DNA from 3 places in the Endozoicomonas sp. genome. Region 2 is predicted to be linked to each of the others. Evidence: predicted binding sites of a transcription regulator. Region 2 holds the regulator's gene; each other region holds the start of a gene.
What was found. Region 2 encodes LexA, which represses DNA repair genes until DNA is damaged. Its sites were predicted from a motif close to TACTGTNTANNTANACAGTA; they were not measured.

Region 1: the regulator LexA is predicted to act here: its motif matches at 4,276-4,295, upstream of ACOCLE_RS05005 (YebG family protein).
Region 3: the regulator LexA is predicted to act here: its motif matches at 7,881-7,900, upstream of dinB (DNA polymerase IV).

Annotation. Positions count from the first base shown of each region.
Region 1 covers NZ_OZ239981.1:1,111,060-1,121,801, reverse strand. The annotation lists gene ACOCLE_RS05020 (ISKra4 family transposase) at 1-1,114, opposite strand, end outside; gene tnpC (IS66 family transposase) at 1,314-2,819, shown strand; gene rluB (23S rRNA pseudouridine(2605) synthase RluB) at 3,319-4,200, shown strand; gene ACOCLE_RS05005 (YebG family protein) at 4,323-4,616, shown strand; gene ACOCLE_RS05000 (hypothetical protein) at 4,830-5,861, shown strand; gene ACOCLE_RS04995 (hypothetical protein) at 6,243-7,946, opposite strand; gene ACOCLE_RS04990 (ISKra4 family transposase) at 8,370-9,650, opposite strand; gene ACOCLE_RS04985 (amidohydrolase family protein) at 9,847-10,742, opposite strand, start outside.
Region 2 covers NZ_OZ239981.1:1,614,657-1,625,398, reverse strand. The annotation lists gene ACOCLE_RS07035 (PP2C family protein-serine/threonine phosphatase) at 1-631, opposite strand, end outside; gene ACOCLE_RS07030 (mechanosensitive ion channel family protein) at 671-1,705, opposite strand; gene ACOCLE_RS07025 (hypothetical protein) at 1,835-2,251, opposite strand; partial or broken gene ACOCLE_RS07020 (hypothetical protein) at 2,282-2,341, opposite strand; gene ACOCLE_RS07015 (mechanosensitive ion channel family protein) at 2,393-2,962, opposite strand; gene nagZ (beta-N-acetylhexosaminidase) at 3,127-4,146, opposite strand; gene ACOCLE_RS07005 (L,D-transpeptidase family protein) at 4,178-4,660, opposite strand; gene ACOCLE_RS07000 (TetR/AcrR family transcriptional regulator) at 4,694-5,323, opposite strand; gene lexA (transcriptional repressor LexA) at 5,469-6,065, shown strand; gene ACOCLE_RS06990 (hypothetical protein) at 6,107-6,538, shown strand; gene ACOCLE_RS06985 (hypothetical protein) at 6,555-6,797, opposite strand; gene ACOCLE_RS06980 (DUF6586 family protein) at 6,927-7,403, opposite strand; gene topA (type I DNA topoisomerase) at 7,522-10,164, opposite strand.
Region 3 covers NZ_OZ239981.1:1,496,831-1,507,572, reverse strand. The annotation lists gene ansA (asparaginase) at 148-1,161, shown strand; gene ACOCLE_RS06550 (homoserine dehydrogenase) at 1,327-2,631, shown strand; gene thrC (threonine synthase) at 2,722-4,110, shown strand; gene recJ (single-stranded-DNA-specific exonuclease RecJ) at 4,221-5,957, shown strand; gene ACOCLE_RS06535 (paraquat-inducible protein A) at 6,225-6,746, shown strand; gene dinB (DNA polymerase IV) at 6,709-7,857, opposite strand; gene ACOCLE_RS06525 (lysophospholipid acyltransferase family protein) at 8,094-8,747, shown strand; gene ACOCLE_RS06520 (hypothetical protein) at 8,818-9,570, opposite strand; gene ACOCLE_RS06515 (response regulator transcription factor) at 9,743-10,411, shown strand; gene ACOCLE_RS06510 (hybrid sensor histidine kinase/response regulator) at 10,408-10,742, opposite strand, start outside.

The DNA.
Region 1 (10,742 bases), 500 kb from region 2:
CTTCAGTAACTCCTGAACCTATTGGCCAATGGCGTTTAAGCGCCTGATGATAATTCATTAACTGGTGATTGTTTGTAAAATAGCTCACAGCTTTGTAGCGCTTCTCTGTCAGTGCGATTGTCTTTTTCGGGAGCTCGGCTGATTCAATTTCCTGAAGGATTTTTTTGGCTGCTCCACGCTTGTTTTTCAAACTATGTAGCCTGTCTTCAAGCCACTGGTGTCGCTTCGCCTTACTGGTTGGAAACAGTGCTTCCGCTGCTCCAGCTAAATATTCAGATGCATGATAAAAATCGAGTATCTGCCCAGAGGTATGTTGTTTCAAATAACTCCAGTTTTCTCTAGCCCCGTCAGCTACCCCGATGTATGTGGCATTTGGGTAGAGTCGTTTTAGATCTGCAATCTCCTCGTCGAGCTTGCTCATAAAGCTTTGTTTACCATACTCTGGCGAACTGGCTGTATATATCGTGTGGAGCCTGTCTCCATCTGCAGAATATAGGCTCAATGTCCCACACATGGCTTCCCTCCAGCCTTCTTCACAAAGCAGCATGCAGGTTCCATCCAGACCAATGGCTATTGTTTCAACAGGCTCTTTTAGTGGAGGAAGGTGGTAGTGAGTGTCTTGCTGGTCTTCAATTAATGCACCTACTCTGTCCGATAAATGCTTGATATAAGAATTTGAAAGCGTCCTTTGATGGTTGGTCTCAAAATCTTCTTTTACCGCAGGCGCTGGCATCTGGCTGTATTTCCAGGCGATAGACTTGGCAAATTTGGGGGTAGCTGAACCAATAATACCGGCACGAAGATCAAGTGCTGCCAGAGTACTGCCACCTCTGACACCCTGATATACGGAGCGCTCCAAAGGTATACGACCGTATAAGGTTTCATAGTGCTTAAGAACCTTTCCTTTGTAGTTCCACTTCTGCTGATTAACGACGATAGGTTCTTTATTGGGTGATTCAAATAGCCCCAATAACTCTTTTGTTCCAAGCTGCCCGGCTTCATTGAGTGCACGCTGTAAACTATCTTCAAGATTCAGCATGTTGCCTGAATCTATAGAAACTTCAATTTGCAAAACGATGCTTTTGGTAGAGCTGGAAATAACAGAAGCGGGCATGACAGTTAACTATTATGAGTGGTGTTCCCATAGTAGCTGTGAAAATAGAGCACTATTGTTTCAATCATTCAGAGAGAGCACCCGATTCAAACATGTTTTATTCCTGATTTGTAACTATTCAGCACCCTTCATATAAATCTGGAATTTTCTGATTTTTCGACCATCATCTTATACTCAATTTTTCTAACAAATCTCCAGTATGGAACCAGACTTCCCAGCTACTCCGTTTACCGAAGCTCTCCTTAAAGAGAATGAAGAGCTTCGGACCGAGAATGCGCTTTTACGGGAACGTTGCAGCGAACTGGAAGAAAGGGTTAATAAAAACAGTCAAAACAGTAGTAAGCCACCATCGTCAGATGGTTATCAAAAGCCCAGTAAAAAAGGGAGTGATAAAGGTGATACATCTTCCAAAGAAGCCCCCTGCTCCTCACAGGAAACACCGAACCCCAAAAGCCTTAGACCATCTTCAGGCAATAAACCAGGTGGCCAGAAAGGTCATCAAGGCTCTTGTTTGAGACGTGTCGCCTTACCCGATTATGTCAGGCATCTGAAGGTTGAAAAATGTTGCTGTTGCCAGTCTTCGCTTATCGATATTAAACCCACCAAATACATTGAGCGACAGGTTTTTGATCCAGGTAGACCCGGAGAATTTGAAGTTACCGCGTACTGGGCAGACGTTAAAGTATGTCCTTGTGGTAAACGGAACACCGCTGAGTTTCCCCAAGGAGTGAAAGCCGCTGCTCAATACGGAGAAGTGACTCAGGCAATGGCTGTTCATTTAAACCAGTATCACTTCATCCCATATCACCGGGTGTCTGAGTATTTCAATACTATTTATTGCATGAGTGTCAGCGCAGGCTCTGTTGCCAATTTTGTTGCCTATACCCATGAGAACCTGGCCTCTACTGAGCAGAGTATCCGCGATGCTTTACAAGAAAGTCCGGTTGCAGGAGCGGATGAAACTGGCATGCGGGTTGACGGTTCACTGTGGTGGTTACACATTATGCGAGATGACCAATGGACGCTTTACTACCTCTCAGAAAGGCGAGGTTGTGAAGCAATGGATGCAATGGGCATCCTGCTGACTTTTGCAGGCATTCTGGTTCACGATCATTGGAAGTCCTACTTTGCCTATGCGGCAGTGCATGTGCTTTGTAATGCCCATCATCTGAGAGAGCTTCAGGGAGTTGTCGATAGGGATGCGAATAAGCTGGCTCTGCGGCTGATGAAATTGCTTACGCTCTCCTGGCACTTCTGCAAGAAATACAAAGCAGCCGGTCTGACTCAAATGCCTGGTGCAATACAGCTTCGCATTGAGACGATATACGACCAAATCCTTCAAAGGGCTCTCACGAAGGAAACCGCTTATATGGAAAAACAACGACAGGTGCTTGGACGTAAGAAGGTCAGGAATACCAAGGCCTACAACCTGTTCAAAAGGCTTATTGAGTTTAAGGTTGAAACGTTGCGCTTCATGTCGGACTTTTCAATTCCCTTCGATAACAATGGCAGTGAACGTGATGCCAGGATGGCCAAACTTAAGCAGAAGATCTCAGGCTGCTTCAGAAGCGAAGACGGAGGTACCATGTTTACCCGAATCCGAAGCTATTTATCATCTGCTAAAAAGCAGGGGTTGAACATATTTCAGGCGCTTCTTAAAGCGGTTCGAAATTACAACAATACGCCTTTGCTGGGTGCTGAATAGTTACCAATTATTTTTTAATACCCGATGATAAAGTTTACAGGGTCGGGTTTACGTACTAGGTCCAGCGTCAGGCTCAAACCATCATTGTTGACTTGCTAAAGACGGACATCTGGTTTTATGCAGTCAAACGCATAAAAAAAGCGACTGCAAACAGTATTTGAGGGAATTCATGACAAGGTTTTGTCGTTGGAAAGCATCTACTTCTAGATTTTGGAGGAATGCTACTCGGTATCGATTTATTGCCTACTGCTTTCTATTGCTTAATTCCCATCATTATGGGTAGTTTCACTACTCTTTGTTTAATCGATACTACTCCCTTTTTATGGGTAGAGATAGCCTTTTCACAGATTATTTCACACATCCTCACTATCCTGTAGCCATGCGGTTGAAATCAGACACCACATTTCACTGCGGCTCAACCGGATTGTCTGTACCCTGACCTGTCGTTATACTGCCCATCCTCTTATTGAACACTGGGCGGTCACACCGCCAATATCACATGACTACTGAAGAAACACTCCCTCCGCAGGGTGAAAAACTGCAAAAAATCCTGGCGGGTGCTGGCCTTGGCTCGCGCCGTGAGATGGAGCGCTGGATTTGTGAAGGCCGGGTTTTGGTCAATGGCGAAAAAGCAACCCTGGGCGATCGTGCCTCGCGTTTTGACACCGTCACCGTCGATGGCCGCCCCGTAAAGCTGGACGCCTATGCTGCCGGTATTCGCCGGGTTATTGCCTATAACAAGCCGGAAGGCGAAATCTGCACCCGTTCAGATAAAGAAGGTCGCCCCACAGTATTTGATAAACTGCCAAAGCTGAAAGGCGAGCGCTGGATCTCTATTGGTCGCCTCGACCTGAATACTTCTGGTTTATTGATGTTTACCAACGATGGCGAACTGGCGAGCCGATTGATGCACCCTTCCAATACGGTTGAGCGTGAATATGCAGTGCGGGTTATGGGTGACATCACCCCGCAAAAGGTGAAAAACCTGTTTGATGGCGTTGAACTGGAAGACGGTATGGCACGATTTACCGATATCGTTGACTCTGGCGGTACGGGTATCAACCACTGGTTCCACGTCTGTATCCTGGAAGGCCGTAACCGGGAAGTTCGTCGCCTCTGGGAATCTCAGGACCTGAAAGTCAGTCGTTTAAAGCGGGTTCGTTTTGGCAGCATGATCATTCCTGATCACCTGCGTCAGGGGCAGTTTCAGGAGCTGGAGAAACAGGATATCGATGCGCTTGCCGCACTGGTTGACCTGCCACCAGCACCTTCCTTCCACAAAAAACCGCAGGATCGGCTGAAAAAGAACGAAGTGCAGGCCAAAAAAGTGAAGGGCAGCGGCAGAGGCTTCAGCCCTCACCCGAAAAAGCGCTCCCGCTAGCCTGAGCCAACCTCCTGAGCAGCCGGACCACGCTAAACTGGTTCGGCTAAGTGGATGGATCTGCCTAGACAAAAACACTGTATTTATATACAGTTAACAGAACCTAATACAGGAGGAAGCCCATGTCTATTACCCCCATGTGGCGAGTTGACCGGGACGGAAGCATGTTTACTGACAAGAAAGCCGCAGAAGAACACGATCGTATGCTTGAACTGGCCGATGGCATCACCGGCATGCTGGAAGCCAATTTCAAGATCGATGAACAACTGGCGGAAGAGATCGGTCTGCTGATGTCACGCAACAAGGATATTCTTGCCAAAGCCTTTAAAGGAAAGCCGGAAGTCCTGCAGGAAATCAAGTTGGAGGGTGAAACTCCGGCTGACAATACCGTGGATATTCGCGAAGCAGTCGCTTGATTTGGCTTATAACCATGGTACCCGAAGGCATAAAAGGCACAGAGGCACGATGTTTTTTTAATTCAAATCTGTCCTATACCTTTGTGCCTTCATTCTCTATGCTTTCATATACTCTTATTACTCTTTGTGTTTTTCACCTTCTGAAGCCTATTTACCCCTACTTTGTTCGCCTATACTTCAATATAAAGTCACTGGGTATTCGAAACCAAGAAGATGATACATAATAATAAAAAAGAAAATGTTACTGACCTTTGCTATTTCCCTTACTTTTCTTCAAATTGTCGTTTCCACCGCCGCCTGATTACCTTGACCCTGTTGCTTGCAATCCTCACTGCTAACAGTGCGGTTGCCGATTTTTTTTACTGTGAACCCAGTTCAAATCCTCAATCACTTCATCCCTATGATGACATGATCACCATTGCAAACATTTCAGGAGGCAAGGTCATGACCCTGGATGAGTTCACAGAGAACATGAAACAATTGCCCAGAACAACGCCAAACATTGACAAAACCAGAATGGCTGATAGTCAATGGTATTTTTCAGGCCCCTTTCAACCACAGCGTACCGGGTCATCAGGCTTCCATTTTTCCATTGACTCGGCTGTTGAAGCCATAAGAATCAGTCAGAAACGAACCTCACCTGAAGGCTTAACCATCCACCCTCCCGAAGAAGTCGAAACCATGACCCAGGAGACACTGCAGGCACAATGCATTTTCCTGCAACAACCCGCTGTAGCGGGAGAGTGGGCGCTGAGTACACTTAACGACACCATTATTCACATCCAGTCACCTCTGGACATTGCCATTTTTGAAGAAGTAGTACCTCTTCCTGGTCGTCATGGCTGGGGATTTATATCTTCACGTTTCACAAAAGATGACTCCCTGAGACAAGCATCCTTTTATCAGCTTTCTATCTTTGATGGGTCTTCTTCGAGCGCTTATCGAGCCGTCAGTATTCATAGTGTATCGCTTTACAGTGAACACCAGCTACTCCAAAGAATCCCTGTCTCTCCCTGTTCAATGGAGCGATGGTCTATTTTTTCAGTACAGGGAGCCTTAGCACTCCCTATTGATCAAGATACCGGGTGCTATATGCCCTTTAGTGAGAACGAGCCACTTCTGGAAGAAGCATTCATTCACCTGAACAAAAAACACTTATCCCCCCTTCGCTACGTAGTTATTGAGGGATACCTCAAAAATGGAGAACCTTTTCACCGTATGGAATTACTGCATGAAAACCAGTGAGACTCCTTCTGACATATTGAGAAACCATTTTTGCCAGCTCTGTCAGAGCCGAGCGAATAGCACTAACCAGCTGTCGTTCATCAATACCCGCTACTTCGCCATATTCAACCCAAAGCTTGCCGTTTACAAACAGGTAATCCAGCTGTGCAGACTCCTATGAAGCCGAGCCACAACAACGATACTGATGGGAGCGCCTGCTTCCACCATCTCAATGGTGGAAGCGATACCACTAGAGGTTGGGCAGAACCTGCTGCTGACAATACCGTGGATATTCGTGTAGCAGTTGCCTGATTTGGCTTTTAACCACAAAGGCATTATGTTTTTTCACATTAACGTGTCCTTTGTGGTTATTAACTGGACTTTACAGCGGCTGAAACAACGTTAAGAAGAAAATTTACCTTTATTGTCTGAAGGTCTCTGTTCTGCTCCAGTATCGTACCCATAATGTGTGACTGGGGAATACCGCTTATTAGGCGAGTCTTCGCATATTATCAACCGCCCTCCACCATCATCATCGCTATCTACTTTTTCTGTGTTTTGAGCTGTTGCAAATTCTGTATCAACATTACGATCCATTTTATCTGTCAACGCATTTATCATAGCTTCTGTTTTTGAAGCAAGATCCTCTCTATGGATCATTGCCATGCTCTTCGGGAACAGGCCTGCCATTGAAGTGGATGTCGAAGCTATAGGGTGAAAAGGCTGCATTGCCGGAGAGCCTGACTGAAGTAGTTTAAATGATGATCGTTCTGACAAATCATCACTATGTTGCCTGATATAGGCTTTCTTCCGACAGTGTTGTTCAGCCCCGCCTCTTTGAGAAGAATCAGGCTTCGTACATTCATCAAAAGCATTGAACTGTCTGGAAGCCAAAGATGAGCTAGCGACAGCTTCATCATTGCTATCACCATATGAATAAGATTGAGAACGCTTGAAATCAAGCGTGCTTGGTTTGTCTAATATGTTTTTAAGCATCGAGCTGTATTCAGCGGGTACCTGCGGCTTTTGACAATAGGTACGTAACTCGTTGAACGTTGTTGAAGCTGTTAAGTCAGCAATGGAGGTGTGGGTTTCAGATGTTGCCCCTCGTTGTAACTGATTGCCAGTAGGAGCTTTATGGCCTGTCTCAGGGCTTACCTGCTTCATATTTACAATGTGAACCGGAGTTTCAGAGCATTTTACTAAGCCTCCTTTTCGCGACATATGGCCTGAAGCAATCAATTCTTCAACCTTCACCGGCTGGCCCTCAGCGGTCAACACTACGCATCCTTTTGGAATAGAAGGCCCCGCAGGATATAAAGAACCCTGCTTCTGCCCTATATTGTACCCACCTTTTGCAGGAGAAATATTTCCAGGTTCAAATGATTGAGGGGAAAGCACCGGCATTGTTTTTGGTATCGAACTACTCATCATACCTCCACGCCGAGACTTCTTTTGAGAAGGAGCTCCATCCTGTCTGCTATTTTTTCGTTTGCTTTTTGATGGCGTATTCTCAGTACTGCCTACATAAGATGAAGTGCTCTCATCTTGACTTGGCTCTGGTATATGAGCTGGAAAGCTTGAACAATTAAGAGGCTGTTTTCCAGAAAACCATTCCAACGATATGTGATCAGGAATGTTATAACGCTTGTTTAAATCTCTTGCCACACCAAGACGTAGGATATGCTGATGAGCCGTTAGATATCCACAAGCTTGGTCAAGTGCCATATATTGTTCAGTCGTTAATTGTTCAGAAGGCTTGTAATCCGTATTCACCTGCGCAAAAAAAGGAGGGTGCATCATCCCCGCCTGTGATGGAAACACCCCTGGTCTGTGAGCATTAAACTGACTGGGTAATGCGGAGGCGTGTTCTACAGCTCTGGGCATTGATTCAGAATCAAGAGGTAGGTGATGCGGCAAGCCATGAGGCATACGACTTTCTGTATTACTGACATGCTTCACAGTCATCGGCTGACTACCAACATGAAAAGTAGGCGGTGGGTGCCCATGAGATGAAGGATGCAATGGTAGATTACCACCAGACTGTGACCTAAAGACATTATAATTAGACATCATGCCTGAATGAGAGATCCCTGAATAATGCATATTCTCTATCTCCTGGTAACACTTTTAACAATCAGATCAAACAGAACAATGTGAATCAAAGCCATATGGGTCATATCACAATTTCATAAAACCTATTTTTTCTTTATAAAAACAAGGAATTAAAAAAATACACGAAGATCATGTGCAAGATTTCTATTCTAAAAGAAGAAACACTAATAAAAAAAGAAATTTAAAACCCACCATTTATACTTATACACCCCCCTTTTCAACAACTTTGTTTTCATACATAAGCTGCCAATTTTTTTACACTATAATCTAATTATTGAATTTCTGTTTTATTATTTGGTAGCGAATTTACTGATACAGCCCCATACAGCCTCAAAAAAATTTATAAAACTAATGCACCGACATCATCACTTGGTATCATCATCCAATGGGTGCTCTCTCAATTTGATAACTGACTCATAGGTTAGCTTCAACCTTTCCAGTCATGAACTCAGACCAAAGTTGTTCCCAGCGCCCCTTACTCTGGATCAGTGCTCTTGTTGTCAAAAGCACTTCCGCTCCTGTTGCTTTCCACCTCATTCCAGAACCACATAATCGTTGCTTTACCAGAGTCTTACAAGCCGCTTCAGTAACTCCTGAACCTATTGGCCAATGGCGTTTAAGCGCCTGATGATAATTCATTAACTGGTGATTGTTTGTAAAATAGCTCACAGCTTTGTAGCGCTTCTCTGTCAGTGCGATTGTCTTTTTCGGGAGCTCGGCTGATTCAATTTCCTGAAGGATTTTTTTGGCTGCTCCACGCTTGTTTTTCAAACTATGTAGCCTGTCTTCAAGCCACTGGTGTCGCTTCGCCTTACTGGTTGGAAACAGTGCTTCCGCTGCTCCAGCTAAATATTCAGATGCATGATAAAAATCGAGTATCTGCCCAGAGGTATGTTGTTTCAAATAACTCCAGTTTTCTCTAGCCCCGTCAGCTACCCCGATGTATGTGGCATTTGGGTAGAGTCGTTTTAGATCTGCAATCTCCTCGTCGAGCTTGCTCATAAAGCTTTGTTTACCATACTCTGGCGAACTGGCTGTATATATCGTGTGGAGCCTGTCTCCATCTGCAGAATATAGGCTCAATGTCCCACACATGGCTTCCCTCCAGCCTTCTTCACAAAGCAGCATGCAGGTTCCATCCAGACCAATGGCTATTGTTTCAACAGGCTCTTTTAGTGGAGGAAGGTGGTAGTGAGTGTCTTGCTGGTCTTCAATTAATGCACCTACTCTGTCCGATAAATGCTTGATATAAGAATTTGAAAGCGTCCTTTGATGGTTGGTCTCAAAATCTTCTTTTACCGCAGGCGCTGGCATCTGGCTGTATTTCCAGGCGATAGACTTGGCAAATTTGGGGGTAGCTGAACCAATAATACCGGCACGAAGATCAAGTGCTGCCAGAGTACTGCCACCTCTGACACCCTGATATACGGAGCGCTCCAAAGGTATACGACCGTATAAGGTTTCATAGTGCTTAAGAACCTTTCCTTTGTAGTTCCACTTCTGCTGATTAACGACGATAGGTTCTTTATTGGGTGATTCAAATAGCCCCAATAACTCTTTTGTTCCAAGCTGCCCGGCTTCATTGAGTGCACGCTGTAAACTATCTTCAAGATTCAGCATGTTGCCTGAATCTATAGAAACTTCAATTTGCAAAACGATGCTTTTGGTAGAGCTGGAAATAACAGAAGCGGGCATGACAGTTAACTATTATGAGTGGTGTTCCCATAGTAGCTGTGAAAATAGAGCACTATTGTTTCAATCATTCAGAGAGAGCACCCCATCCAATTTCAATAATTAAATCGTTTATATTCACTTGAGTACGTTGAAGGAAAAGCCACAGAGAAATAAGATTTTTATGATATTAAAAAACTTACTTCTCTGTGATAAAAAACTACTTCAGAACCAGCTTCGCCAATTCATTAAGAGCTTCGTGAATATCATTTACCAGCTGTCGTTCATCAACTCCAACAACCTCGCCAAACTCAACCCGTAATTTGCCGTTAACAAACAGATAATCCACCTGGGCAGGTTCACCACACATCAGCGGAGCCCATAGCGGTGAGTGAACAGAGACCATTCTCGGATTATCGATATTATATAAGGCAATATCTGCAGCCTTACCGACTGCGATCTCCCCGACACCATCAAGCCCCAGTATTTTTGCTCCTCCCAAGGAGCCCCATTGCAAAATCTGTTCAAGATGAGTGGCTTCTGCCCCATGCTGTGTGCGATGCAACAACCAGGAGAGATTCAGCTCCTGAAGCATGGAAGCCGATTCTGCGGAAGCTGAACCATCGACACCAATACTGACAGGAACACCCGCTTCTACCATTTCAATCACGGGAGCAATACCACTCCCCAATCGACAATTCGACGTCGGGCAGTGACCAATGCCTGTTCCGGTTTCAGCCAGCGTCTGAATAGCATGGGTATCCGTCTTCACCAGATGTGCAAACCAGACATCGGATCCCAGCCAATCACAGGACTCGGCATAATCAATGGCACTCATGCCATACCTTGCCAGCGCCTGTTCATCGTCGTAGGACACTTCCAGTAAGTGCGAGTGCATTTTCAGCTGATGACTTCTGGCGTAGTCAGCCATCACTCTCAGGTGATCCGGCTCACTGCCATGCACCAGACTGGTTGGCGCAACCACCAAACGTTTCATGGCTATAGGAGACGGATCATGATGACGGGTTCTTGTGCCTTCCAGAAGCGAAAGGTATTGATCCAGCGATTCAGACTCAACGGCAGATTTCTCCATCCCCCTATGAGAGCCATGCGTCG
Region 2 (10,742 bases):
GTATGTTATTCAATGAAAAAGAAAATAATGCGGACGGAATCCCATGCCCTGCGACATCCAGCTGGTAAAAACTGAGAGTTTCACCATCCAGCGCCTGATAACCGAACATATCACCGCCAAGAAAACGGCTTGGCTTAAAGTACCAGTTGAAATCTACATGCTGAATTTTCGCCGGCTCAGCCAGAAGGCGGGCTTGCGTCTGAGCGGCTGACTCCAAATCTTTTTCAATCGTCTCAATCTTATTTTCAAGGGCAGCCTTTAATTCAATGATACGGATCCCAGCATTCAAACGAGCACTGAGTTCATCAAAATCAACGGGTTTATTAATGAAATCATCGGCACCACGGTTAATTCCTTCTACCATGGCCTGACGATCTGACTTTCCGGTTAGAAGCATAAAGTAGACATAGTACCCTATATGACTTTTGCGGATAGCCTCACAAAGCTCTATACCATCCATGTTTGGCATCATCCAGTCACTGATAACAATCCGGATATTAGGATGGCTTTCCAGAACATTCAGTGCTTCATACCCATCTGATGCTTCGAAAACCCGATGCCCCTGCTTTTTTAAAACAACAGACAGAATCATTCTCTGGTCACGCGCATCCTCAACTATCAATATATCCATCAGTTTTCTTATCAGTAAGCTTTATATTGAATATAGCTATTATGTTATCGGCCCATCTGACAAAATCCTTCGAGTTGGATAGGCAAACGATGCCCCTTCTTCATCAACGATCCGTGCAATCAAGAGCAAAATAGCTTCCTGGGCCTTTAAAAAACCAACACGGTCAGTTCTTGTAATATGTGCACGGACCTGACACAGGAGTGCCGAATCATCGTAGCGGATAAATACCGCATAATGAGGCTCACGATCATCAACCTCAGATAACTCTTTAAGAGCCTCATCTATTTGACTGAGAACTCTAGGTATTTTTCCAAGGTCTTCATATCGCAGGGTGAAGTTTTCAACCATGCGACGGTTTTTCATTCGGGTAGCATTTTCAACAACAATACCCGTAAAAATCGAGTTAGGGACATAGATAGGTCGACGATCAAAGGTTCTTATTTTAGTGAGACGCCACCCTACCTTTTCAACATGCCCTTCAATGGATCGATCTGGAGAGCGAACCCAGTCTCCTTCAGCAAAAGGACGATCCAGCATCAACATCAATCCACCAAAAAAGTTAGCTAGCCAGTCTTTAGCTGCAAGACCAAGGATAATACCGCCAATACCACCAAAGGCCAGAAGCGTTGAAAGGCTATACCCAAAAACCTGAGCAAGGCTAAGCAAAGTAGAAATGACTATGACTAGCTGAAGTGAGCGGGCAATAACCGAATGAGACAGACGCTTACGCCATTGCTCTCCCATTCCACCAAGCAATGCCTGCATATTCAAACTAACTTCCCAAATAAACCAGGCGGGATAGATGGTGAAAATAATTTTCTGAATCAAATTCAACGTATCATTGAAAGCGACTCCCTCAAGCCCAGGCCAGAAGTGTGCAGAATAGAGAAAAAATAACACCCAAGGAATCGTCAGCAATGGTCTACGGACTATATTGATTACCAGAGGCCAGAAAGCACTCAAATTATCCTTCCACTTTATACTGGCTAACCATTTGATTCCGTAAAAGAAGGCTACTGCTAGAACAAAGGCAATAACCAGATGGTAATAGAAAGAAATAAATTCGGGTTTCATGCTCACAATCTTTCAGTGGCTTCAATTAGTTGTTTTTATAAATTGTAGTCAGTTTATTCTCTTAAGCCTTCCCACACCTTCTAAATCTGCAACCAAAAAGGGAGAATGCATACTAACCTATTAAAATATCTAGAATTTCACAGCTTCCAGAGGTGGAGATGCGTTCTGCTTTGGAAGTTCTACATCACTCTCATAATGAAGAGTATTCGGTATATCCAAAGTACGGGTTGGGAAGGCAATATCGGCATCATGACCGTGAATAATCTTGACTATCTCTAGTAACACCTTCTCTTGTATTAGAAGGTATGCCGCCCAATCTGTGGTTTTTGTAAAACAGTAGATCTGACAGTCAAGACTTGAGCCACCAAAACTGATGAAATTAACCATGATAATCTTATCCTGATCAATACCCTCATGACGTCGCAGATAGCTTCGAATATCCTCCAGAATAAGATTAACCTTCTCACTATCACAATACCTTAACCCAAAGACCTGTTTGATACGCCTATTCTGCATACGAGATGGGTTTTCAACAGAAATGTTCATAAAGGTCGAGTTCGGTACGTAAAGGGGGCGTCTGGAGAAGGTAAGAATTCGGGTCTGCCGCCAGCCTATATACTCTACAGTACCTTCAATTTTTTTATCTGGTGAGCTTATCCAGTCTCCTACCCGAAATGGCTTATCAACTTAGATCATCCACCCGCCAAAGAAGTTAGCCAGCATGTCTTTAGCTGCAAAACCCACAGCAAGCCCACCAACGCCACCAAAAGCAAGAATGCCTGACAGGCTATAACCTAAGGCCTGCATGGCAACCAGAACCCCGGTAATGATGACGGCAACTCTCATTAGGCGCCCCAAGGCAATAACCGACGTCTGATCCAGCTTCTTCTTTCGGTCAACCTGCAGATAACGATGTTCCAGCGCCTTTATGAATGAAATAAAAACCCAGCAGAAAAGAACAATAACCAACAGGTCCCGAAAACTCAGAAGCCTTTCAAAGATACTGTTTCCGGTCCCTTCCCAAATTTCTTCTGCTGACCAGCTCAGCCCGGCAACCCAGATAAACAGATAAACCGGTTTCTGACCTGCCGCAAGCAGAGCATCATCCCAGAAATTCTGAGTAGCTTCCGCTTTAGTCATGAGCTTGCCGAATATCTTGCCAGCAAGATACCGGATAAACGCTGTCAGAAAAACAGCAATCACAGCCTGCATAAGCCAGTCAGGAATGTTAACGGTTGTAAGGTATGAAAAGTCCATGGTTACACCACAACGCTTAACCAAAATGTGAAAATAAGGACTGGAAGAAAGGACTGAAGGCGCACGGGATAAATAACTATAAACCAGTACGTCAATTTTGAGAGAAAGTTACTGAAATTACTTGGTAATGATATCTACTGGGTATTGATTAAGGCATGGAAAAATCAGTCTGTTCCAAAAGCCTTGTTCAACATTGTACGTACTTGCTGGTAGCGCTCAGAGTTTTCAAGAGAGTCCCAATCAGTGTATGACTCCGGCATTAGTTTATCTGGGCCAGCAGCTTGCAAACAAGAGTCGTCTACTTCATCAAGAACATCCCGAACACCCTGACGATTACAGATAATCAGAAGATCACAGCCAGCATCCAAAGCGGCTCTGGCTCTAGCAGGGTAACTGCCAGTTTTCGCTGCTCCTTCCATCGACAAGCAATCACTGATAATAACCCCTTCAAATGCGAGCTGGTTTCTTAACACGCCTTTCAGCCATTCTGGTGAATAACCAACCGGACGCTCGTCAATAGCGGGAAACAGGATATGGGCTGGCATTAATGCCTCAACTCCCTTTTGAATCATGACCTGAAATGGTTCCATGTCAGACTGCGAGATTTCATCAAGAGTGCGACTATCCAAGGGAAGAGTCACATGAGAATCAGCCTCTACATTTCCATGGCCTGGAAAGTGTTTAATAACCACTGACATCCCCGCTTCATGAACTCCATCAACCCATAATGAGGCCAGATGAATCACCTGCTCAGCCGAACGCCCAAAAGCGCGATCCCCAACAATAGACGTTTTGCCATGATCAATATCCAATACAGGCCCAAGGCAAAGATCTACCCCACAGGCCAGTAACTCACACGCCATCAGCCAGCCTGACTCATAAGCCATATGATACTGCTGATCCGGTGCAAATGAGCCGTATGCCTGTGCAGGAGGTAGACGGGTAAACCCTTCCTTGAAGCGTTGAACGCGCCCACCTTCCTGATCAACACAAATTAAAAGATCTTGCCGAACGTCTCGAATCGCGCTGACCAGTGCAATTAACTGTTCCCGACACTGATAGTTTCTGGAAAAAAGGACAATACCCGCAACACTGGGCAAGGAAAGCAGCTGGCTTTCTTCGGCAGTAAGCTGAAGCCCCTTTAGGTCTACCAAAAGCACACCACGGTTCAAGCCAGATTGCACAAATATATCCTCTGAAAACAAAAAATATGCATCAGCTAAGCTGTATATTGATCCTGGTACCAACATCTATACGGTCAAACAGATCAATAATATCTGCCCCATGCATTCTGATACACCCCCGAGAGCCAGGCTCTCCCATCACTGCAGTATCTGGTGAACCGTGGATATATATGTAGCGACGCATGGTATCAACATTTCCAAGCCGGTTATATCCGGGCTCAAGGCCACTGAGCCATAAAATCCTGGTTAATATCCAGTCCTTTCTTCCAGGATACTGCTTTCGAAGTTGCGGTGAATAAATCTCACCCGTAAAGCGGCGCCCAATAAATACTGAATTAACCGGCAGACCAGCACCAATTTTAGCTCGGATTACATGCAGTCCAAGAGGTGTTTGCCAACTTCCCTCCTGTTGGCCAGTGCCTTTGCTGGCCGTTGAAACAGAGTATGTGTGACTCTTGCCACTCTTCTCGTGAAGCACCATCTCCTGACTGGAAATATGAACGGTAAGAAGCATCGGTTTAAAACTCTTTCTTGTAGAAACGGCCTTTCAGGTATGAGCTCTAAGACCTGCAGCCATGAAAGGAACCATTTTCCTCATGATTTCTTCCAGCTCATAGTTAACCCCGTAATCACTTTCAGCAATTGCCCGCAGAGCATTTGCTCCTGACAGGGTAAAAACTGCAGATCCGAGAATAAAATAAACTCTCCAGAACAAATCCCCCATTGGCAAGTTAGGGCATGCTTTTACCAGCAATTGGAGGTAGGCTTGGAACACATCCCCGTATACCTCCCGTAAATATTTCTTCAAATGCCCCTGCCCCTGGGTGTAGGCCAACCCAATCAGCCTCATACAGACAGAAAGATCCTCTGGGCTTCTAGGCTCAACAACCATAATCTGATCTACCAGCAAATGAAGTATCTCTTCCAGGTCAATGGCATCGTTATTATCCTGATATTTAACAAGCGCTTTGGAAAGCTTGCTGACAAAAGGATCTAAAAAACGGGAAAAAACAGCCTGAATCAGAGCTTTTTTAGAACCAAAGTGATAATTAACAGCAGCAAGGTTAACACCTGCCTTGCTAGTAATTGAACGCAGGGAGGTCTCTGCAAACCCATGCTCAGCAAATAACTTCTCTGCAGCGTCCAGAATCCTGTCTACTGTCGCTGACTGTGACATGCCTGTGTAACCTCCATTGTAAACATTTGTTTAAAACTAACGTTAGCAAACTAAAACATCAAGTCTGATTAATAAGTTCTGGTAGTTGCAGCCAACAAAATACTGTATATAATTACATGTACTGTATAAAAACACAGATTCAGATATGTATAAATTGACTAAGCGCCAGACTGAGATCCTAGAACTGATCAGGTCTCATATCGAAGAAACCGGCTTCCCTCCAACCCGAGCGGAAATTGCGCAGACATTCGGTTTCAGGTCTCCCAATGCCGCCGAAGAGCACCTTAGAGCACTTGCTCGTAAAGGTGCGATAGAAATCACCCCTGGAGCATCAAGAGGCATACGAATACCTGGCACAGAATACGCTGGCCTTCCTATTGTAGGACAGGTTGCTGCAGGAAGCCCCATTCTTGCCCAGGAGCACATCGAAGATCACTTATCCATAAACCCTGAATTCTTTTCTCCAAAAGCTGACTTCATGCTACGTGTAAAAGGGATGAGCATGAAGGACATCGGCATTCTTGACGGCGACCTACTCGCAGTCCACAAAACATCAACAGCTTCCAATGGACAGATTGTGGTTGCCAGAATTGATGATGAGGTCACCGTTAAGCGTTTTGAACAAATTAAAAACAGAGTTTACCTCCACCCGGAAAATGAAGAATTCAAAACAATCGAAGTCGATCTCAGTCTTGATACTTTTGCTATCGAAGGGCTGAGCGTAGGGGTCATCAGGAACTGAAAAAGCCTGTCCCTGACGATTCCTGTTGTAGAGGACCTGACATGCAAGCACTCACCGCATCATTAAATCAGAGCAGCAACGACGCTATTCATGACAATGAACCTGCCAGCTTTATTGATGAACTCATCATCTCAGGACCACCTTGGCAGTCTGGACGTTTTTTGAAGTCAGTTCTCAGTGAACTCGCCAATGACCAGGATCAGCGCTGGCTCACTTTGATACTGTCAAGCGAACAAGCTAAAAACACTATAAACTGGCTAAAGGCTTCTGGTATCAGTAGACATCGCCTACAGGTCCTCAATCCCTCAGCACAATCTGATCCGCTTAAGCTCACCCGAAAAGCCCTTGCCGCAGGAACCAGTCATACAGTAGTAAGCTGGATTAACCAAATGGATAGCAGAGCACTGTCTGAATTAGAGTCTGCTGCACGTTCAGGTAGGTGCCAAGGCCTAGCCATCAGAAACAGGGGATAGGATTGATTCCAACAAATCAATGCAGAACACGATTTTCCGGAATATATTCTTCAGCCTCAGATTCAGTTTTTCTCCCTACTTCAGCTATGCAGGCATCCAGCATAGCTCTTGCAACCTCAACCTGTTCACCCTGGAGAAAGTCAAGCAATTCCTGAGAAAATGACATAGTCACCAATGGCTCAGCGTTTTCTTCATCGCTACGACGCAATACAATTTCGCCGGAAGGTAATTCAACAATTTCAAGAAATGACGCTGACATAATTAGTGACACCAGAATTTAATGGTTAGCGATAAAGCATTGTGCATGAGGCTTTGGCCGCTTTCAAGACAACAGGAGAGATCTAAATCTGGACAGTAATATACAGTAAAGAACTCATCTGCAGACTGCTTACCACTCGAGGCTGAAGTTTCGACTATAGGTTACCAGCTCTTTTAGAGAATCAAGCACGGAAAGAAAACCCTCCATCTGATCAAGCCGAACACTATTGATACTGAATAGAGGAATTTCATTGCAATCAAGACTCTTCCGCTGAATAGGCATCGAGCATTCCAGATGGTTCTTTAACAACGCTGACAACCATGAGTCTTGCTGCTCAAGACGCTCAATATACTGTAGCTCAGAAGAAACCTCACCCTTATAGTGGACACTATTCATAGCCTCATCCAATGAGGGAAGCTGGTTTACCGGCAAACGGTAATTCGTCATAATTTCAGCAATTAACGACCGATAAGCCTGAACCATGGCATTCAGGCAGGCCTCACGGAATGCGGGCTTGGCAAGATCATCTGCTTCCTCCCAGGCATCCAGCAACAATCGGGAGTGAAAGAGCATTTTATTGGTATATCCCTGCCAATTGTTTGTCATAACCAACTCCATCAATCATCCAGGCACAACTTAGCGCTGCCGGGCCAAAAATTAATAACAGCCATAATACAACAGGGCTTAATAGCCCTGTTTCATGAACCAAGAGTGTGAGATAGACCTAACTGGACTGGCGCTTTTTAGTCTGCTTTTCATTCCAGCTACCCTCATCATAGGTAGCACTCCAACCAGTTGCCTTACCATCCAGCTCTGACATAACATACTGCTGCTTAGTCTTACGACTGTATCGAATAATTGCTGGGTTCCCGTCAGGATCCTGCCGGGGAGCATCCATCAGATAACCATACTTAGGGTCAATCATTGCCTGATGCGGCAATAATTCAGCAACCAGAGGAGCACGGGTTTCTCTGTTCTTGGGAAATTGACTGGCCGCAAGGAATAACCCGGAAGCCCCATCCCTGAGCACATAATGATCATCAACTTTGACACACTTTAACTCAGGCATGGGTACTGGCTCCATTTTGGGTGGAGCTGGCTCACCACTTTTGAGTAACTTTCTGGTATTCTTACATTCACTGTTAGTACAGCCAAAATACTTACCAAAACGCCCCGTTTTCAACTGCATTTCACTACCGCACTTATCACATTCAAGTACGGGACCATCATATCCTTTTAGCTTGTAACTCCCCTTCTCCACTTCAAACCCAGAACAATCAGGGTTATTACCGCAGACATGCAACTTCCTATGCTCATCAATCAGGTAGCTTTCCATAGCGGTAGAACACTTGGGGCAACGACGCATGGCTCTCAGGGCGTTAACCTCCGCATATTCATCATCTGCGTCTTCCACCTCTTCGCCAGGAACCAGGTTAATCGTCGTTTTGCAGCGTTCCTTCGGTGGCAACGAATAACCAGAACACCCAAGAAACACCCCGGTAGATGCCGTGCGGATCATCATTGGGCGGCTGCAGGTCGGACACTCAATGTCCGTCAGGGAGGGTTCATTTGAACGCATCCCCCCTTCACTCTGTTCAGCCTGTGTCAACTGAAGAGTAAAGTCCGTATAAAAATCATCAAGAACCTGCTTCCAGTTTTTTTCACCTTCAGCAATATCATCCAGTTTCTCTTCCATTCTTGCTGTGAAGTGAAAATCCATGAGTTCATTAAAGGACTCATTCAGACGATCAGTCACAATATCGCCCATTTTTTCGGCATAAAAACGGCGATTCTTCACTGAAACGTATCCACGATCCTGGATCGTAGAGATAATCGATGCATAGGTTGATGGTCGGCCAATCCCCTGTTTCTCCAGCTCCTTTACCAGAGCAGCTTCACTGAAACGAGCGGGTGGACGGGTAAATAGCTGCTTGGGGTCCAGTTTTTCAAGCTTCAGAACTACGCCTTTCTGAAGATCTGGCAGAATCACATCTTCACCTTTTCTGGCCAGAGGCTTTTGCACTCGGGTATAACCATCAAACTTCAATGTCCGTCCCCTGGCCTTGAGTTGATAGCCTTTAACATCGACAACCAGAGAAGTACTGAGATACTCGGCAGGTGTCATCTGACAGGCAACGAACTGACGCCAGATCAAATCGTACAGGCGCTCTGCATCCCGCTCCATTCCAGAAAGGCCATCGGGTTTTAACGTGACACTGGACGGTCTAATTGCCTCGTGAGCTTCCTGAGCACCAGCCTTACTGCTGTAGATATTCGGCTGCTCCGGGCAGTATTGATCACCATACTGTTTGGTAATAAATGAACGAGCACTTTCTAAAGCATCCTGACTCAGATTGGTGGAGTCGGTTCTCATGTAGGTGATATAACCTGCTTCATACAGACGCTGAGCCAACATCATGGTTTTCTTTACACTGAACCCAAGGCGTGTGCTTGCCGCCTGCTGCAGTGTGGATGTGATAAAGGGCGCAGAAGGCTTGCTCTGAGTTGGCTTATCTTCACGACTGGTCAGGGAGTATTGGCCCTGCTGTAGTTGGGTCAGAGCTTTATCGGTTTCGGCCTTGCTCGTCGGCCTGAAATTGACACCATTTTCCTTAACTACCTGAAAGCGAACAGCATCACTCCCTTTTGCCAGGAGATCTGCATAGACTTCCCAGTACTCTTCTGGAATAAAGCTTCGAATTTCCCGTTCACGTTCGACCACCAGCTTAACAGCAACGGATTGGACACGCCCTGCAGAGAGCCCGCGGGCAATCTTTGCCCAGAGAAGCGGGGATACCATATAACCAACGACACGGTCCAGGAATCGGCGTGCCTGCTGAGCATCGACTCGATCCTGATTCAACTGCCCAGGAGATTCAAACGCAGACTGGATAGCTTTTTTGGTAATTTCATTGAAGACAACCCGACGGTATCGATCTGGGCTTCCGCCGATGGCCTGCTGCAAATGCCAGGCAATAGCCTCTCCCTCACGATCCAAATCCGTTGCGAGATAGATGGTGTCAGCGCTTTCAGCCAGACGGATCAGTTCGTCAACGACTTTTTCCTTTCCCGGAAGAATCTGGTAATGCGCTTCCCAGCCATTATCAGGGTTGATCCCCATACGCTCGATCAACTGCTCACGGGCTTTGATTTTCTTACGGCGCTCACGCTCTTCAGGTGAGAGCTTTTTGGACTCAGCAGCGGCCTTGGCCCTGGCCTTTGTATCCACGGCTTTCTTCGGCCCACCTGCTGTTGGCAAATCCCGGATATGACCCACACTGGATTTGACAACAAAGTCTTTGCCCAAATATTTGTTGATGGTTTTCGCCTTGGCTGGCGACTCCACAATAACTAGCGATTTACCCATGCTGCCTTACACGTCCTGTCATCTGTTCCAATGTTCTGGCTGGTCAGATCTGTGAGCAGATAAATCGCCCATCATACTGAATAATCAGACCTGCTGAAATAGAGCTTTATCGCCAGAACAAGAAAAGCCGGGATAGAAATTGCTTCAATATATAAGGCGAAGTCAATAATCGGTCAAGGAAAACCATCAACCTCTTTCCTGTAAAGGAGTGGGTTATTTTCCTGTATGATCCAGCGCAAAGCCTTATTTCTTGCACTTTAAAGCCACTATTCGACTCGAATATTCTGGTCACATTTTCATTCAGGCAAATCAATACTCAAACACCCGTAACAAAATACACTGCCTGATTTTCGCAATACTCTATCGATGCGAACCATGATATTTTCATGGTAATCAGTAACGGCTGAAACCCTTAAACGCTTAACACGGTTTTACCTGATAACTCAACCATAATGATTCAGAATCACACCTCCCAATTGAAAACCAACGGGATAATACAAACCTGAAACCAACATTTTCGATTGCTCAAACCATCAGCGAACTAATAAAACGCTCTGACAAAAAAGCCCGGGAAGAAC
Region 3 (10,742 bases), 120 kb from region 2:
GGGCGGCGTTTTTTTCAGCCTCTGCCTCAGATCAACCAAGCGATGCATTGAAGTGATAGACTTGATAAAAGTCCATTACCCAATGACAATCGCCGCTTACATCAGGAAGCAGGCTGTTTCTTGAGATAAAAAGCATTAGGAAAAGTCATGAGCAAGAAAATCTACGTTGCTTACACCGGTGGAACCATTGGCATGCGCCCTTCAGAGTCTGGTTATGTACCCGGCGATAATCTGATGGGACTTCTGGAAGAGAAGCTTCCACCCGATGTAATGGCCAGCCTGCCAGAGTTCGAGCTCTATGAGTACCCTCAACTGATTGACTCCAGTAATATCCGCCCGGATAACTGGAAACAGATCGCCTCTGATATTGCCAGCCGCTATGAACAGTTCGACGGTTTCGTGGTTCTTCACGGTACGGATACCATGGCTTATTCCTGCAGTATGATCTCTTTTATGCTGCAGAACCTTCAGAAACCGGTCATCTTCACCGGCTCTCAGATTCCTCTGTGTGAAGCCCGTACCGATGGTCTGGAAAACCTGGTTGGCGCTTTGACCATGGCCGCCGATGATCGAATCAAAGAAGTTTGTCTGTATTTCAATGGCCGTTTATTGAGAGGCAACCGTTCACGTAAACTGAACGCCTATCTGTTTGATGCCTTTGACAGTCCGAATTATCCGTGGCTTGGCCGCGCAGACATCCATGTAGAGCTCAATGAAACGCTCCTGTGGCAACCGAAGGGGAAAGAAAAATTTCAGCTGGAATGCGATTCAGAAACTCATGTTGGCATTCTGCAGCTGTTCCCCGGTATTAATGCCCAGTGGATGGAGTCTGCTCTGAACCAGCCAATGGACGCCTTTATTCTGCGTACTTACGGTACGGGAAATGGCCCAGATGCTGACCATGCCCTACTGGATACCTTCGCTAAGGCAACCGCAGCGGGCAAACTGATTGTAAACCTGACCCAGTGCCATCGGGGTACAGTGCACCAGGGCAGTTATGCAGCAGGCTCAGCGCTTGCCAAAGCGGGTATTGTGGGAGGCCTGGATACGACAACCGAAGCCATGTTCTGCAAACTTCATCACCTTTATTCTCTGGGTCTCAGTACCGAAGAAGTCAAAGCCATGCTCAGTGTCAATCTGGCTGGTGAAGTCTCTATCTGATAGAGCCTCCTTCTAATGATAAGGGTGCCCAGACCACCCTTATCTCCTCCCACGTTTTGAGCTACCAGCTTCCCCTTCTATCGCATCAAAACCCTGTTTAAGGCTATAATCCGTTCCCATCGGTAATACCGGGAATGATCATAACAATGAATGTGGGGTAACAGTTTGAAACCGGTCAAAGTAGGTATCTGTGGACTTGGCACTGTCGGTGGCGGCACTTTCAATGTCCTTCAACGTAACGCCAGCAGTATTGCTGCCCGGGCCGGTCGACCTGTAATTATTGAGCAGGTTGGCGCCCGCCGTGATAACCCTGACTGCGACACCGGGAACATCAGCGTTACCCGGGATATTTTTGAAGTCGCTCACAACCCTGACATTGATATTCTTGTAGAAACCATTGGTGGCTATGACGTTGCCAAAGAGTTGATTCTGACAGCAATCGAGCAGGGAAAACATGTTGTCACCGCCAACAAGGCTCTGATTGCCGAGCATGGGAATGAAATTTTCGAGGCTGCCCGCGAAAAAAACGTCATTGTCGCCTATGAGGCCGCGGTTGCTGGTGGTATTCCCATCATTAAGTGTCTGAGGGAAGGCTTGTCGGCGAACAGTATCAGCTGGCTGGCGGGCATTATTAATGGAACTGGTAACTACATCCTGACCGAAATGGGCGACCACAATCGTCCTTTTGACGATGTTCTGAAAGAAGCACAGGCACTGGGTTACGCAGAAGCAGACCCAACATTTGATGTAGAAGGCATTGATGCCTGCCATAAACTGACCATCATGGCTTCTATCGCCTTTGGTATTCCTCTTCAGTTCAATAAAGCCTATACCGAAGGAATCAGCAAAATTACCCCAAGCGACATCCAATATGCTGCCTCTCTTGGCTTTAGAATCAAACACCTCGGGGTTGCCCGCAAGACAACCAGTGGAATTGAGCTGAGAGTACACCCGACACTGATTCCATCCGACCGCCCACTGGCCAACATTAATGGCGTTATGAACTCTGTTGTGGTTCAGGGTGATGCCGTAGGCCAGACCATGTACAGCGGTCCAGGGGCTGGCGCTGAACCCACGGCATCTTCTGTCATCGCCGATATCATCGATATTGCCAGAACTCTTGATACCCCAGATGCCGCCGTTAATGCACTGGGCTTCTCCGCAGAAAGCCTGAGCGACTCCCTGTCAGTATTACCAATTACTGAGACTGAATGCAGTTTCTATCTTCGTATCCATGCCGACGATCACCCGGGTGTCATGAATGCTGTTACCCAGGTATTGAGTAGCCACGGCATTAATATCGATGCCATTACCCAGAAAGTCACTCGTGAAGATGATGGATGTGCAGATATTGTTATTCTCACACACCGTATTCTCGAAGGTACCATGGACAAGGCCATCTCCGAACTCGAAGCGTTGGAGGATATTAAATATCCCATTACCCGAATTCGTGTTGAAACCATGGCCTGAAGCTATTCACCCGCTCGCTTACCTTTTTATGGGTAAGCGGTGCTGTCAGAGGAATCTGGCACAGTAATAAACAGATATACGGAATTCCCAGTGAAATACATCAGTACCCGAGGACAGGGACAAACCAAAGACTTTCAGGATGTTCTGCTGGCTGGGCTGGCGGATGACGGCGGTCTATACGTACCTGAAACCCTGCCACAGTTCAGCGCTGAGAAAATTCGTGCCCTTAAGGGGCTCCCCTACAATCAGCTGGCCTTTGAAGTCATTCAACCGTTTGTCGGTGGTACCATTGAAGACGACAAACTCAGGCAGATGATTGATGACAGTTATGCCGAGTTCAGCCATCAGGCTGTTGCACCTCTGCAACAACTCGGTGCCAACCAGTGGGTCATGGAGCTTTTCCATGGCCCAACACTGGCCTTCAAGGACTTTGCACTGCAGCTTCTCGGTCGCCTTCTGGATCACACCCTGACTGAGCGCAATGAAAAAGCGATTGTACTGGGTGCAACTTCCGGTGATACAGGTTCAGCAGCCATAGAAGGCTGTCGTCATAGCGAACACCTGGAAATATTCATTCTTCACCCCTATCAACGTGTATCAGAGGTTCAGCGTCGCCAGATGACGACGGTTCTGGACAGTAATGTTCACAACATCGCCATACAAGGCAACTTTGATGACTGTCAGGATATGGTGAAAAGGTGTTTTTCCGACCAGTCGTTCCTGCCAGAAAACACCCGCCTTGTTGCTGTTAACTCCATTAACTGGGCCAGAATCATGGCTCAGATCGTGTACTACTTCCATGCCGCTCTGGCCCTTGGTGCTCCCGATCAACCTGTCAGCTTTTCAGTGCCTACTGGAAATTTTGGTGATATTTTCGCAGGCTATATCGCCCGGGGAATGGGCCTACCGGTAGAAAAGCTTATTGTTGCCACCAACAACAATGACATTCTCCACCGTTTCTTCCAGAGCAATGACTACCGCAAGGAAGAACTGCACCAGACACTGTCGCCCAGCATGGACATCATGGTTTCCAGTAACTTTGAGCGGTTGCTCTTTGATATGCATAACCGTAATGGCAATGCCATGACAGAGTTAATGTCCGTTTTCCAGAAAACAGGGAATATCCGCGTTGATGATCGGGCATGGCAGGCCATCAAGGAACTGTTTGACAGCAGCCGATCTGATGACCAGCAGGTCTGCGACACCATCAGTGCTCTTTATGATAATACCGGTTATCTGGCAGACCCCCATACAGCAACCGGTATCCGGGCAACTGAAGAAATTGAGCTGGCCAGAAAAACTCCAGTGATTACACTGGCAACCGCACATCCAGTCAAGTTCCCTGATGCGGTGATCAAAGCGGGGCTGGATGCTCCAGCGCTGCCAGCCCACATGTCAGATCTGCTTGATCGGGAAGAGCGCTACGAGATTCTTGAAAACGATCTCGCCGCACTCAAGACGTTCATTCAGAATAACTGAGACAGTTAGCCATCATCCTGTTTAAGGCAGGGTGATGGCTACACTTCACTTTGCATCGCGCTGTGTTAATCTGAACGTCTCTCTTTCTGCTGCCAGCTGTTTTCATTCCTATGCCAGTAAACATAATCCACCGCTCATATGACCTTTCTGCCTGCCATTTCACACCCGATACAGACCCGCTACTGGCACGAATTTATAGCGCAAGAGGCATAACATCAGCGAGTGATCTTCCAAGACAACTCCAACAGCTAAACGACTATAGACAGCTTAAAGATATCGATGAAGCCGCTGAAATACTGGCTGATGCCATTATCCAGAAACAACGCATGTTAATCGTTGGAGACTTTGATTGCGACGGTGCCACCAGCAGTGCTCTGGGTGTTTTAGCTTTAAGAAGTATGGGCGGCCATGCTGAGTTCCTGGTACCCAATCGCTTTGAGTATGGCTATGGTCTGACCCCTGAAATTGTTGAAGCGGCGCTTCCTTTTCAACCAGATGTACTAATCACTGTTGATAATGGCATTTCCAGTATAACGGGTGTTCAGGCGGCAAAAAGCAAAGGTATGAAAGTCGTGGTTACTGATCATCATCTGGCAGGTCGGGAGTTACCAGAAGCTGATGCGATTGTTAACCCTAACCAGCCAGAATGTTCTTTTCCTGGAAAAAATACTGCCGGTGTGGGTGTGATTTTCTATCTGATGTGCGCCTTGAGAACCTTATTACGATCAAGGGGGTATTTTACGAATAAAACAGAACCCAATCTGGCTGAACTGCTCGACCTTGTGGCACTGGGCACCGTGGCTGACGTGGTCAAACTGGACAGCAATAATCGCATACTGGTGTATCAGGGACTTGCCCGCATACGATCCGGACGATGCCGCCCCGGTATTACAGCACTGATTGATGTATCGGGTCGAAATGCTGAAAAGCTGGTGGCTTCAGACCTTGGCTTTGCTCTTGGCCCCAGACTTAATGCTGCTGGTCGCCTCGATGATATGTCTATTGGTATCGAACTGCTCCTTTGCGATGATATGAACCGCGCCCGCGAGCTGGCTTTTGAACTGGATGGGCTAAACCGCGACCGGAAAGCCATTGAGGGTAATATGCAAAGCCAGGCTATGGCAGAGCTGGAGAAAATCCAGTTTGATAAGCAAACAGAGCTACCATGGGGAGTCAGCCTGTTTCAGGAAAACTGGCATCAGGGTGTGGTTGGAATTCTGGCTTCCCGAGTAAAAGAGAGACTAAATCGTCCAGTTATCGCGTTTGCTGAAGCCGATAACCCGGTGGGAGAGCCTGAACTCAAGGGTTCCGCCAGGTCTATTCAAGGACTGCATATGCGCGATGCCTTAGACAGTATCGCCCGTGAAAATCCTGACCTGATTATTAAATTTGGTGGTCATGCAATGGCTGCCGGCCTTTCTATAAAAAAATCAAATTTTAGTGCATTTCAAGAGGCCTTTGACGTTGAGGTGAGAAAGCAGTTAACAGCTGATGATCTTCAGGCAGAAATACATACTGACGGTGAGCTGATGCCTGACCAGATGACCATGGTCACTGCATATAACCTCAGAGAGGGTGGCCCCTGGGGGCAAAATTTCCCTGAACCCAGCTTTGATGGAAAATTCCAGATTGTTCAGCAAAAACTGGTTGGAGAGAAACACCTGAAAATGGTACTCAAAATACCGGGCAGTGAACTCTGGCTAGATGCTATTGCCTTTAATATCGACAATAGAGTGTGGCCAAATCCCAATGTGCGGCAAATCAAAGCGGTATATAAGCTGGATATCAATGAGTTTCGTGGCCAGCATAATCTGCAACTGATGGTTGAGCACTTTGAACCAATGTGAATTAAGTGATCTTAAGCTGACAAGACCCGACTATTAGACCAGACTGATCTATCAGGTTCTATTACTAGTCTACATTAAAGCCAGTAGCGATTTTGTTGCAAACTCAGTGTCCCAAAGAGCGTATAACAGTACCTTAATGGGTCACAGAGAATACTGGTAAGAACAAGAATGAGTTCACAAATGACAGCGTCCAGATTATTGATCCCTTTAATGATAATCATCTCCCTTTGTTTGCTGGTTCCGGGCTTAACACAACCCATGATAACCATGAAGGCAGATCTCAATCGTCAAGCGATGCTGAATGAGGGAAAAAAAGTCATTCAACAGCAGAACCTTCATCCTGCCATGGCGAGCATAGCCACGCAGTTCATTGGCAGCCTTGACGTTAAAGGAACCTCCAGAGTTTACGAAAAGAAACGATCCATTCTTGGTACTGCTGAAGATCTCTGGAAAAGTGGCTATCATCTGGTGGCATTACTGATTGTCTCTTTCAGCCTATTGGTTCCTATTTTAAAACTTGGCTTACTCTTTCTGGCGCATTTTCTGAAAAAAAACCACAAATTGCTAAAGCTGAACAGTTTATTAAGCAAATGGTCCATGGCGGATGTTTTTGCCATTGGCATATTAATCGCCTTTCTGGCAGCAAATTCGTCCGCTGTAGAAAATGCCATTCTACAATTTGATGCAGAACTCCACTCCGGCTTTTACTGGTTTGTTGCTTATTGTGTTATCAGCAACTTCTTCGGACAATTTATCGAAAGGGAACTAAAGACTCCCCCAACCCAATAGCTTTCTTCTCGAAGAGTTCAAGCTGTTCCAAAACACTCTCTTCACGCAGATCCAAAAGCCTGACCCCTAACCCAAGAAGCCTGACTGGACGCCCTTCCCGTTCCCAGGCTTTTACCACCAGCTGTGTAAAATGATCTTTCACGGTTTCACCAGTTGTCGGCAAACTTTCCTCAAGGGTGGTCTGGGTAAAATCTGCAAACTTCACCTTCACAACGTGCTTATGAACTTCATATTCATTTTCAATTCGCTTGTATCGTTTCTGAAGCTCTTCAAGCAATGGTCCGACTTGAGCTTTGACTTCATGGAGCCCTGAGAGATCGCTATCATAGGTATGTTCAACAGAGAGGGACTTCCTGCGTCGACGGGTCTGTACTTCTCGATCGTCCTGCCCCCGCGACAACTCCCACAATCGCTCACCAAAACTTCCAAACCAACGGCTTAGCTCAAGCACAGAATACTGACGTAACTGCCCACAGGTCTTAATGCCTTTTTTGTAAAGCTTCTCTGCAGTAACGCGTCCAACCCCATGAATTTTTTTCACGGGCAGATCGAAAATAAAGTTACTTACCTGGTCTGGAGTGATCACAAAAAGACCGTTAGGTTTATTCCAATCACTGGCAATTTTAGCCAGAAACTTATTTGGAGCCACGCCAGCTGAGACCGTCACATGCAGTTTTTGGAAAATCTGCTGCCGAATAGCTTCGGCAATTAATGTGGCACTGCCTCGACAAAGATCAGTTCCAGTAACGTCCAGGTAAGCCTCATCCAGGGATAAAGGTTCAATAAAATCAGTATATTGGCGAAAAATAGCGTGAGCCTGCAAAGACGCTTCACGATAGACAGGAAAGCGGGGAGGTATAATTTTAAGGTCTGGACACAGCCTCATTGCCTGTGCCGACGACATGGCTGAATGCACCCCAAATCTTCTGGCTTCGTAGTTACAAGTGGCAATAACTCCTCTGCGATCTGAAGCCCCCCCAACAGCAACAGGCTTCCCTGACAACCTCGGATTATCACGTATTTCAATACTGGCAAAGAAGGCGTCAAAATCAATATGTATGATTTTTCGTTGAATCACCTTTTGCTGAAGGTTGGCATTACTGTCCATCATGTTCCAAATAGCTCCGGGATAAACACTGTATATACATACAGAAAGATTTTGGCAAGCACTTCATTGCCTGTTCACCAGTACCCAGAAACTATCTTTTTGCAGCCGGGAAAGATCCAGTGCAACCCTGCTGTAGATACTCATTATCTGTTTTTGAAGCTGTGTTTAAAGCGATCATTATTTTGATAGTTTTCAACACCGCTTCCTGTAAACCAGGATAGCAAGGCAATCACAGCATCATGCAAACCACGATTTTCAATACGCCTATTATCAGTCAGGCCCTCTCTCTATTGGCAAAGCTGTTCCTAAAGTCCATGGGCTGGGAAATTCAAGGCAAAGCGCCCCGTTTGGCCAGGTACATTCTGGTAGGAGCCCCTCATACCAGTAACTGGGACTTTATCTATGGTATGGCGATTGGGCTGGCTACCGGTGTTCAGTGTTACTGGGTGGGGAAGCACACCCTGTTCTGGGGACCTTGTAACTGGGTTATGCGTTGGATGGGAGGCATTCCCCTCGATCGAAAAGGTCGATGCCGAAGAGGAAGCCTGGTAGAGCAAACTGTCTGCACCTTCAAATTACATCGAAAGCTTGGATTAGTGATCTGTCCCGAAGGAACACGCTCCAGGGGAGAGCGCTGGCATACTGGTTTTTATCACATGGCTAAAAATGCAGGGGTTCCTATCGTTCTGGCATTTTTAGATTTCAAAAACAAAGCAGGCGGTTTCGGACCTATTATTGAGCCAGGCGATGATATGGAAAAAGATTTATCCGAAATCCAAGCGTTCTACGCAGATATCCATGGAAAATACCCGGAGGATTTTAGTCCCGTCACCCAGAAATGCCTTCAAAGAAAGAGGGACTGCTCTCATAAGCCATACTTGCATAAAACATGATGCGCATGCCTCGCTTTGAGATAGGCTATTATCCCACCCCGACAAGCATAAACCGCCTTTAAGCAGGCGTTCAGGTTTGAGACAAAACAGATTGAAACTGATCAATCGACTGTTTGCAAAATCTACAAGCGCTTCCTGAAAGAGCAACAACCCTATCTTTCAGATCTTTGCCATTCATATCCTGGAATGGCGCAATGTAGTCACGCATTATCTCGTTATAAGTACTGGTCATCAGCCACTTATCCCTTTTTTCCACCCATTCGAAATTATCGTTACGAAAGGCGGAGTAGATCTCGATACCTTCATATACCATCAGTCCTGCCCAAGCTACGGTAGGTATCACTCCCGCTACCGAGGTGACTACATAGAAGCCAATGAGCGGAAAAACACGATCCGTAATCGGGTTTATGAACAAAGAAAGTGTTACTTGACAAACCTTTATCGTCCAGTCGGCAAAACTCTTCGGGCACCCCAAAAGATAGGAAGCCGCCATCCCAACCGGAGCAGTCACTATACTTACAGAGAGTCCGATTAGTGCAGTACCAACTGCGGCTACGGAGAATTGCAGCCAACACCCAACTTTGGACGATAATTGAAATGGAGCGTTTTTTGGGCATATCGGTATCGGTAAATGCCACAAGAGCTGAGTGCACGCCTTTTTAAGGGGCGAGTTTTTTCGTTGATCATGCAAACTAACGCCATCGGCAATACGAACGCCATTTTTGTCAAGAGGCGGCTCATTTAACTGGTAATCGATGTCTACCTTTTCCTTTTGGCAGATGTTGGTCCATAGTTCTGTATGGCTACTAACTGGAGTCGTCATGTATTGCCCGATTATCAATCACTTACAATTAGTACGACCAGTTCATTATCAATTAGTTCCTGTATAAAGAGGTTTATTTACATATGCTTAAGTAATAGCTTCTGTGTCTTGCTCTTTATTCTTACAAATCAAACCAATTGACCAATCCACCTTATAGTGGCAAGCTCAAATAATGGATTACACAGTAATAATTGCAGATGACCATCCTTTATTCCGGACTGCTCTAAAGTCCTCAGTTGGTCATGCACTTCAGGAACCTATGATCTTGGAAGCCGGCTCAATTGCCGAGCTACAGGCACTGCTGGAAAAAAGCGCCTCCCCAGACCTTATCTTACTGGATTTGCATATGCCGGGAGCTCATGGCCTATCAGGACTGATCTTTCTGAGAGGACAATACCCCGACGTTCCTGTCGTTGTCGTATCAGCTTCTGATGACCAGCAGGTCATACAAAAAACAAAAAATCATGGTGCCAATGGCTTTATTCCAAAATCCACGCCATTGGAAGACCTCAAAACAGCCATCTTGAAAGTTCTGGAAGGTGAAAACTGGTGGCCTGTTAACTTCCAGCCTGCGGAATCCAAAGAAACCAGTGACATTGAAGCCCGGCTGGCAACCTTGACCCCCCAACAATTCAGGGTTCTCGGAATGATCAGTGAAGGTATGTTGAATAAACAAATCGCCTATGACCTGGAAGTTTCAGAAGCGACGATAAAGGCACACGTGACAGCTATTTTTAAGAAGCTGGGGGTTCGAAGCAGGACACAGGCAGTCATCGCCATTAAAGAGCTGGAAATTGAGATGCCTGGCCAAGACACAAAGGACCAGGATAGTCCAGACTAAACAGTCTCTGCCCTGTGGATTTCGGCTTCATAACGATTCAGGACTGCCCTCATCGCAGCGGGCTTCACGGGCTTTCTCAAATAGCTGATATTCAGCTCACGGCATTGTTGTCGTAAGTCATCCTGTTGATTAGCTGTGACCAGAACAGCACCGGCTTGATAACCTAACCTCTCACGAATACGCTCAATCAAGTCAATACCGTTGACTTGATCACCCATCTGATAATCAACCATTAATAAATCCGGTGTCATACCCTTAAGCGACTGGATTGCTTCCTGATGATTTTGAGCAGTCTCCACCCTGCACCCCCAACGAGTTAACAAGCCGGTCA